DNA from 2 places in the Oceanobacillus locisalsi genome. Region 1 is predicted to be linked to the other one. Evidence: riboswitches for the same ligand, from Rfam matches in the RefSeq annotation. Region 1 holds a riboswitch; the other holds the start of a gene.

The links. A riboswitch is a leader RNA that binds a small molecule or an ion and turns the genes downstream of it on or off. The one in region 1 is predicted to bind lysine.
Region 2: another riboswitch for lysine. It lies ahead of dapA (4-hydroxy-tetrahydrodipicolinate synthase); the one in region 1 lies ahead of ACFQ19_RS10520 (Na+/H+ antiporter NhaC family protein).

The regions. Positions count from the first base shown of each region.
Region 1 is NZ_JBHTKK010000011.1:77,532-82,487, reverse strand. It holds gene ACFQ19_RS10520 (Na+/H+ antiporter NhaC family protein) at 51-1,613, opposite strand; lysine riboswitch at 1,860-2,037, opposite strand; gene yunB (sporulation protein YunB) at 2,105-2,899, opposite strand; gene ACFQ19_RS10510 (YunC family protein) at 3,046-3,354, opposite strand; gene ACFQ19_RS10505 (bifunctional metallophosphatase/5'-nucleotidase) at 3,437-4,831, opposite strand; gene ACFQ19_RS10500 (sulfite exporter TauE/SafE family protein) at 4,844-4,956, opposite strand, start outside.
Region 2 is NZ_JBHTKK010000009.1:37,909-42,864, forward strand. It holds gene ACFQ19_RS09035 (DUF819 family protein) at 1-982, opposite strand, end outside; gene dapA (4-hydroxy-tetrahydrodipicolinate synthase) at 1,148-2,029, opposite strand; lysine riboswitch at 2,264-2,444, opposite strand; gene cysK (cysteine synthase A) at 2,649-3,575, opposite strand; gene ACFQ19_RS09050 (5'-3' exonuclease) at 3,868-4,764, opposite strand; gene ACFQ19_RS09055 (dynamin family protein) at 4,761-4,956, opposite strand, start outside.

The DNA.
Region 1 (4,956 bases):
TTGCTCCATGGCAAAGGCTTGGAATACTAAAATGTATTCCAAGCCTCCCATTATGATGCCTTCTTTTTTTCTTTAATAAATAATACATGCGTCAGCCAGATAATTCCTGCTAATAAAAGTATCGTCACACCTAATGCTATCCAGACAGAATGAGTGATTCCAATCACGCAGAAACCGATGAACGCCGCAAAAGCAGCGATAATAGCATAGGGAAGCTGAGTAAGAACATGATCGATATGATGTGCTCCTGCCCCCGTTGCAGATAAAACCGTTGTATCAGAAATTGGCGTACAATGGTCTCCAAAAACGGCTCCTGCAAGCACAGCTGCCAATGCAGGCAATAATAACGTCATATCCGTATTTGCCATGATTTCCACAGCGATGGGAAGCATAATACCAAAAGTTCCCCATGAAGACCCTGTTGCCAAGGCCATTAATCCCGCAATCAAGAACAAAATCGCCGGAAGAAAATCAGGTGAAACAGATGCGTTATTGACTACACCCGCCAAATAACTTCCTGTCTCCAATTCTCCAATAATCGCACCAATCATCCAGGCAAGAATTAAAATATTAATTGCCGGAATCATCGTCTTAAAACCTTCTATAAAAATCTGCTGTAACCTTGAACGCGGATGGCTTTGCTGGATATGAAAAATAACAGAAGCTATCACTGCTGCAATCCCGCCGATAATTAAGGAAAGGTTGACGTTTGTATTTGCAAAAGCGTCCAGAATAGATGCACTGCCTTCTGTTTCCATGATACCCGTTCCAACCATTGCAATGACTGTCACGGCAAATAATACGATAATCGGAACAATCAGATGAAAGATTTTCCCCTCTTCATGCGGGTCAAATACATCACTCAAATCGCCTGAAACTTGATTTCTTTTTGGATCCAGCAATGCTCCGTCTTCTTTTGCTCTTTTTTCATGTGTATACATGGAACCAATATCAAAATGGAAATACGCAACAATAAACACAAGAATAATAGAAGCAATCGCGTAAAAATTAAGTGGGATCATTTGTATAAATGCTTCCATCGGCTGAATATCTGTAATGCCATTCGCTACAAATAAACCGCCTAATAAGCCGATAATATATGCTCCCCAGCTGGATATCGGCGCGATGACCGTCACCGGCGCAGAACTGGAATCAATATAGTACGCCAGTTTTGCACGGGAAATTTTTTGCCGATCGGTAACAGGTCTGGCAATCTGACCTACTGCTAAACTATTAAAATAATCATCAATAAAAATAATCAATCCGGTAATGATAGTCATCACTTCCGCGCCAGTACGGGTCTTCACCCGTGCAAGCATCCAGTCTCCAAATGCTTTCGCTCCGCCGGAAGACTGTAAAAATGCAGTAAGCACCCCTAAGAATAGCAGAAAAAGAATGAGTAATATATTGCCGGTTACAAGCGCTCCATCTGCATAAAAAATCGTGTAAAATACGGTCCATATTTCCTGGATGGTTCCCCATATATGAAAATCATTTAATAATAATGCTCCAACCAAAATACCTGTGCCAATAGAAATAAGCACTTTTCTTGTTGCGATCACTAATATCAGCATGACAACTGCAGGCAAAAGTGACCAATACGTAGCTTCCATGTTTAAACCCCCATCTATTCATTTCCTGTATCTTCAAATCATGCATAAAGGTAATCATACAGCATGGCATCATGAGCCAATATCTTTTTTTAACCTATGCATGAACTGTGTCGAAAAAAGAAGGCAGACAGGGATATTCACACTTCTCCACGGTTCGTACGATTATACAAATTTCCCTGTAAACGCAAAAAAACAATGATAGAAAATAACCTACCATTGTTTCAACAATTCACGTTATCCTCCATTTCGATCAATAGTTCTCCATGTAATGTTTTTTACATGACAGCATATAACTTTTTCAGTTACATGCCAGCAATATAAAGTAAGACTCCTCTATATGCTTCGGCAAACCAACCTTTTCCCAGCTTTCCCTGTTGTCATTCTCCAGCCGGGTACTTATCTGATTTGCACCTCTACCTCACCGATCTGTTAGGTATTATTCAAATGTCTATTTTAATAGCTTCTGCGCCCATTTGTACTATACTACATATTTACTCCCTCTGCAAATCCTCTTTTGGAATAGCAATATCCGGCGTGTTTCCGTCCCCTCCGTAAAAATCAGGCACTTTCCCCATAATGGCTCCTCCATCTAAATATAATTCCGTATGTACCGTTCTTACTTCGGAAGTAAAAGGCACGATAATTTGTACATCAGCTTCGACATTAATATATAAAGACACCCAGGCTCCGTTAATGCCAAACTCTTCTTCCTCACTGACCACGTTCGTCCGGACCGCTCCGATTACTTCCATATTAATCGGTATTCTTGGCCCTAAATTAGCCAGTACAGAATTTCCAGTTACTTGCCCTAATGGAATCTCAATTAATGTTGGATCTATTTCAGCTCTTCCTTCTGCACCGCCTTCATATTCAGATGGCTCTTGCAGATTATGATCAAATTCAAGCTGCTCTCCCCGATTTACATGAGCAAAAAACTCCTCCACCCGGTCAGTAGCAACCCGATTAATTTCACTGATAATTGCCGGATCCCTGTTATATGTTACCAAATTCCCTTCGTTATCATATGTGATGTTAAGAATATCATCAAATCCATATTCCTCTACATAATATACAGCTGTATTAATCGCTCTTGTAGCAAATTCATCTGCTCTTCTTTCCGCTATATCAATTACGATTGGTTCAATCTTCACGTTAATTAAATAAAAACTGAAACCAACCGCAGCAAAAAATAAAATAAAAGTCAACACTAGAACAGAGCGTCGAGATGGAGGTATTCTTCTTTTTCGGCTTTTTCGATAGCGGTATCGCTTTTTAAATTTCAACACAACGACCCCCTTCTTCATAATTTATGCAAGGATTGAAGGAGATTAGAACTGAAGTCTTTTTCATTCTTATTCAAATTTATTCGACTGCATTAAAAAACACTTCTTCTGTTTCATATCCGAAACAAAAGAAGTGCCTCCCAAGTGTATTATGATATTTTAAGCAATGCTTCTTTCCCTGTCATTCCAACTTCCCAACCATGCTCTTTGGATGCGTCCGTTACTTTTTGCAACGGCGCATGCAGCAACTGGTCAATGGTTCGTACTCCCATTGCCCGCCCGGCAATGACATTTCTTTCTTTCAGTTTAGGTATTTCATTAAAAATGTCCACATCAAGCGCTGCGCACATAATATATCCGACATCATTACTAATGGTCAATAAAGTCGTTTGCGGCAATTCTACACTCACTGCAGTAAAAATAATCCCATCCACCTCAAGAGGTTCTACCGTAATCATTATAAAAGCCCCCTCTGTTTTTCTCTCGTGATAAGTGTATGCAGAGGGGAAGCAGAACGTCACAGGCAGACCCAGAAATATCTTAATGCTGTTTCACAGCGTAAGCCAGCAGATCACGTAAAAATTCCGGGACGAAATATTGCTTTTTCGCAGAACGGGAGATTTCCGGCAAAAACTGTCCAAAAGTAAACGTATCTGCAGTGGCAACATAATACACTTTATCCGGATGGATTGGATACCCATCTTCCGCATAGACCTGTTTCACATAGATCTCCCCATTGCGATGAGAAGCCGTCTCCACTTGAATACCAGAGAAAATCATCTTTCCTAAAATCTCTCCCCGGAATCCAAAACCTTTTAATTTCAATTCTGTGAAAGCAGGAGACAAGGCAGCTCTGACGGTTTCCACGATTTGATCTCCTTTTAAATCGACCAGAACAGGATTAATGGGATGCGGACAGATACGGTGAATATCCCCTTTGGTAATCGGCCCTGCCGGCAGTGAATGTAATAACACACCAGCATTCAGCATGGAAATATCCGCATTGGTCCACCTTCGCAGAACTTTGGTTAAAGATTGGATAATCGGTGTCTCTGCGAACCATTTTACCTCCAGAGGCTGTTCCACATTTGCTACCACTTGATTCAAATAATGGTTGGCCTGTTCCGATAATTGTTGTAACTGTGCTTCTGTTTCCAGATCCTTCGCACTATCATGCAAACCGACGGCATCTGCTCTTTTGGAAATAACTTTTTGTTTCTCATGATTCCAGATAAGCTCTACTTCACCGGCATAGTAGCAGTGCTTTCCAGCAGCTGTGATCAAGGTCTGATTTACTACTTCCCCTTCTTCCAATAGGTGGTGCGTATGCCCGCCGATAATGACATCAATATCCGGATAGCGCCGGGAGATTTCTTGATCCACGGAAATCCCCAAATGAGAAAGGAGAACAATGATATCCGATTGTTTTTTTAATTCCTCTAAATAGCGGTCTATCATGTCAAATTCATTTTCCACATGCCATCCAAGCAGATCATAAAATGCATTAAACGGCGCTGTCAGTCCAAAAAATCCTATCCGGACACCGCTTTTGGTTGTTAATAGATGCATCCGTTTTAACCAAAATGGTGTAAAATCATCCCTGCTGAATAAATTACTGCAAACGACCTGAAAGTCAGCCTGGTCATACAGTCGATACAATTCTTGATGGGACAAGGTAATTCCTTCATTATTTCCCAGCGTGACGATATCATAATCTGCTTCATTCAGCAGCTCCACATTAGCCAGACCGCTGGATGCTTCCGTCACTGGATGAGAACGGTCAACATGATCCCCGATATCCACCGTAAAGTAAGCTTCCTTCCTTTCTTCTCTTAATCCCCGTTTCTCTTTTAAAAAAGCCGCTACTCTTGGCCATTGTCCAAAATTACTATGCAAATCATTGGTATAGTAAAGGTAAATTTTCTCATCTTTCATATTCCAACGCTCCTAACCAATTCCTTGTAAAATCATACGAATTCCCATGATAATCAATAAAATCCGCAAAAACAGCTCTAATAAGGAGCTAGAAATCTTTTGATTTATTAATGCGCCAATCTTGC
Region 2 (4,956 bases), on a different contig from region 1:
TAAATGCAAATAACAATAATAACGGTGCTGTTTGAATAATTAAAGGAATGGAAGCAGGTATTCCAATAACGACGAAAAAGATATGGATCAGATACGTACCAATTTCCTGACTTCCGTTTAACCCGGAAAAATAATTGGGAAATACAGCCAGCGCTATAAATGTCAGTGTTGTCAGAACCAGATACTGATCTCCAATGATACCGCTCAATAAATTATTGAAAAAAGAAGCATTGTCTCCGCTCGGTATAATAGCCGCAAAGAATTCCGCAATTTTCAACGAAACAATAACCAAAAGAAAAGCAGTTCCAATAGAGAGCGCCATATCCTTCAAAGAAATTTCTTTTCTCTTCCAGAAACTTTCCGCTAATGTCTTATCGTCATCCGACTGACTTTGCTCGACTTGTTCCACATGCGGTGCAGGATACCATTTACGGATAAGGTGTATAGCTGGTATCATCATCAGAATAATAAATAATAATGCCATCATTAGATTATCGGCGACCACAGCTGAAGAGATAATGGCTTCAGGAGTATCAAATTTAGCTGACATCGCCGCAAAATTCACTCCGCCACCAGTATATGTAGCACTGAAAATACCGCTCAATTGGTCTAAAAACGGAATATGATTCCGCAATGTAAAGAACGCAACAATCGTTCCAGCTACCGTACCAATCGAACTCAGCAGAAAAATAAGCAATAATCTGCTGCTTTCTTTCCATATTTTTTTAATATTTACGTGAAATAATAAAAGCGGTATCGCCAATGGAACAATCACAGACCAGACCGCATCATATACTGGTGATTCTAACGGAATTACACCCGTATTAGATAAAATCATAGCACCGACTAACGCAATAATTGCTCCAGTAACTTTAGACGCCCAACTGTAACGCTGTTCCAAATAAATACTGACAGATGCCCAAATAATAATAATTCCCCATAGTGTAATACTATCGTCAGCTTGAATGAACGTTTCGCTCATCGATTTCCCTTCCCTTCCCTGTTGTACATGATGTGTATTATATTTTATCATTTCCTCTTACCAAGTTAATAGGTATTGTGGCATGTTTTCAGAAATATCGTATATACCATAAAAACATATTAAAACCTCTCTAAGCACCTTAGAGAGGTTTATAATCGGATAGAATTATTTTACTTGCTCAAACAAGTCTAATTTTTGATTTAATGATTGCAGCTGCTCATCATTTAATGGAAGCAATGGTAAACGAACGCCGCCGACATTTACACCCTTCCGGTTCAATGCTGCTTTTACCGGAGCCGGGCTTGGTGCTGCAAATATTTCCTGCATAACCGGTAAAATACGCTGGTGAATAGAAGCCGCTTTTTTCACTGCCCCTTGTTCGTATGCAGCAATCATCTCCTGCATCTCATTGCCGATAACATGAGCAGAAACCGAAACAATTCCTGCCGCTCCGACTGCTAGCGTTGGCAATGTGATTGCATCTTCTCCGCTATAAACAGAAAAGCTCGCGTCTGTTTGTGCCACCATTTCAGTTACCTTATCCATATTACCGCTTGCATCTTTAATGGATACGATATTATCAACCGCAGATAAGCGGATAACCGTTTCTGCTGCCAAATCAACCGAAGTTCTTCCAGGTACATTATATAGCATCACAGGCAGTTGTACGGAATCAGCTATCGTTTTAAAGTGCGCATATAAACCGTCCTGAGAAGGTTTGTTATAATAAGGCGTTACCAGCATAATGGCATCTACACCTGTTTTTTCAGCAGCTTGCGATAACGCAACAGATCCTTTTGTCTGATTGGACCCTGTGCCTGCAATTACCGTAATTCTTCCATTTACTTTCTGTACCGTATGTGAAAATAATGCCAGCTTTTCTTCATTTGATAACGTTGGAGATTCGCCAGTCGTTCCTGCGACCACCAATCCATCGGAACCATTGGCAATCAGATGCTCGATTAAATAATCCAAAGCTTCGTAATCAATCTCTTGCTGTTCATTAAATGGCGTTACCATCGCCGTTACCACTTTCCCAAAATTCATAACAACACACCCTTTTTATAGTATCAACATTTCATAATGAAAAATAGACGGCAGCACTTTATTAAAGTGCCTCGAAAACTAGAGGGTGGAAAGTAATAAAGATAAGCAGAGTCAGTGTTATTTTTTACTGCTCCCAAGTTTATTTTCTCTTATCATGATCCATTACTTCAACAATTTCCACAAAATAAAATGCACCAACGGAGACCGCTGCTGCATAAACATTTTCATGTCCTCTCAGCTGATAGCCCTCCACATAGTTCCCTATATGACAGCACCGGATTTATTCAATCCTGGTTCCAGTACAATAAGAACAGGGCTTATTGTGCTTCGGCAAATTCCCCTTTCTATATGCTTCATCGCCGGCCTGTTCTGACTCCGCATATATACTGATGGTTTCTGCACCTCTATCGTTCACCTATGAATAATGAATTTGTCTGTATTATAGCAAGAATAAAAAAGAAAAACAATGAAAAATAAAGGTTTTTTTGTATTGGTATGACATTGCCCGGAGTACACACTGCTCCGCCAGTAAAATAATGCTTTAAAATAATGAATCAGTATTTTTACTTCTTTACTGGTAAACTATGCAACATCAGAAAATAGGTGATTCGCCTGCTTTTTATTTATCTTCTTGCAGAAAATCCATGGACAGGTATCTCTCTCCAGTGTCTGGTGCGATACAAACTACCTTTTGCTCAGGATCAAGACGCTTGGCAACTTCTATTGCTGCATAAACAGCCGCTGCTCCAGACGGTCCAATAAATAACCCCTCTTTCTGTGAAAGTTCTTTTAATAAATGCAGTGCCTGCTCATCATTAATTTGAATAATCTCATCATAAATAGAAGTATTTAAAATTTCAGGTACAAAGCCCGGACTTGTTCCCACCAATTTATGCGAACCCGGTTCTCCCCCGGATAATACCGGGGAACCTTTAGGCTCTACCACAGAAATATGTAAATCCGGAATATACTCTTTCAATGATTCACCTGTACCTGTTACCGTTCCTCCTGTGCCTGCTGTACAAATAAAAGCATCTAATTGATGATTCATGTCTGTTAAAATTTCCGTAGCTGTTGTTTTACGATGGGCATCAGGATTCGAGATATTTTTAAATTGCTGCGGGATGAAACTTGCAGGTATTTCCTCTTGCAATTCCAACGCTTTATTAATGGCACCCGGCATTCTTTCATCACTTGGCGTTAATACTACCTTCGCTCCATAGGCTTTTAAAAGATTTCTTCTTTCTGCCGTACTGTTATCCGGCATCACCAAAATGGCCTCATAACCCTTGGCAGAGGCAGCCATCGCAAGCCCTATCCCGGTGTTCCCGCTTGTTGGTTCGATAATTGTGTCCCCCGGATAAATCAGTCCTTCCTGTTCAGCCACATTAATCATATGCGCAGCAGCCCGGTCCTTGACACTCCCACTCGGGTTAAACATTTCCAGCTTCACATAAATTTCCGCAGCATTTTCCGGCTGCAGTTTATTTAATTTCACCATAGGCGTATTGCCAATCAATTCCGTAATGTTATCTACTACTCTCATACTTTTTCTCCCTTCTGTCTATTCTATCGCTTTCATTATCATTTCTCTTTATTTCTTCTTCCAAACTTATCTTCTTCTATTATAACGGCGGAAATCCTTTTTACCAAATGTCACCCTTTCAGCTTCCAAATTTTTAACAATAACAAATACTTATATACCTTTGGCGCCCGTTTGTCACGAGTCATTTCCAATTCTGTTCGCCTTTTAGCCAAATTGTCCTCACAAAAAAGAGGGGTATCCGATATACCCCTAATAGGTATAACGGATACCCCTCTTTTTTTATCAGTTCATCCTAAAATGATATGGGTGAATTGTCTCTTAATGGTGCCAGTAACCGATCCAAATGTTTCCATTCCAGTTTACTTAATTCCGTGGTTACTTTTTCTTCTTGAAAATGCCATGTAAAACTTTCTAAATCACAAGAAATCGGAACATCACATTTTATCTCAGCAAGATTTCTTGATAAATAAAGCATATCCATATCTGCTTGTAATTTATTTTGTACCCCTTTAGGCAGATTGGCGATATTATCAACTAAATAATCGATAGTTCCAAACTCTTGAAGTAACTTCAATGCCGTTTTTTCTCCAATACCTTTTACTCCAGGGTAGTTATCGGAAGAGTCTCCCATCAGTCCTTTTAAATCAATGATCTGCGCAGGAGAAAGTGCTTTTTTCTCATAAAAGTTATCCTTGTCAAAGACTTCATAATTGCCTTGACCTTTCCGCATAATAACCACACGGATATTTTCTTTCACCAATTGCAGTAAATCCTGGTCACCAGAAAGAATAAATACGTCATTTTCCGGATTATACATATTGGCAAGTGTTCCCATGCAATCGTCCGCTTCAAAGTTTTCCAGTCCGACATTCGGGATATCAAAAGAATCCACTACTTCTTTTACTAAATCAAATTGAGGAATTAGCTCCGCCGGCGGTTCATCGCGATTGGCTTTATAGCCGTCATACATCTGGGTCCGGAATGTTTTACTCCCCATATCCCAGCAGCAGACAACATGCGTCGGTTCAAACGTATGAATGGCATCTGTTAAATAGCGTAAAAACTGATAAACGCCATTTGTCGGAACACCTTTAGAATTGTACATAAAATTCCCTCGGAAAGATGTTGCAAAAAATCCCCGGAACAAAAGCGCCATTCCATCTACTAATAAAACTTTATTTGCTGTCATGATTTATTTCCTTCCTCTCTATATGCATCCAAAATACGGTTCATTCGTTCTTTGCGCTGCTCTAAATCATCCATATCCACTTCTACAAATAAGCGCTCGATAAATTGCTGATAAAGGACATCCGCTTCATGGACAAGGGTTGTTTTTTCCTGTTCTATTCCTTGATCCCACTGCGCTTGATAAGACAACTGG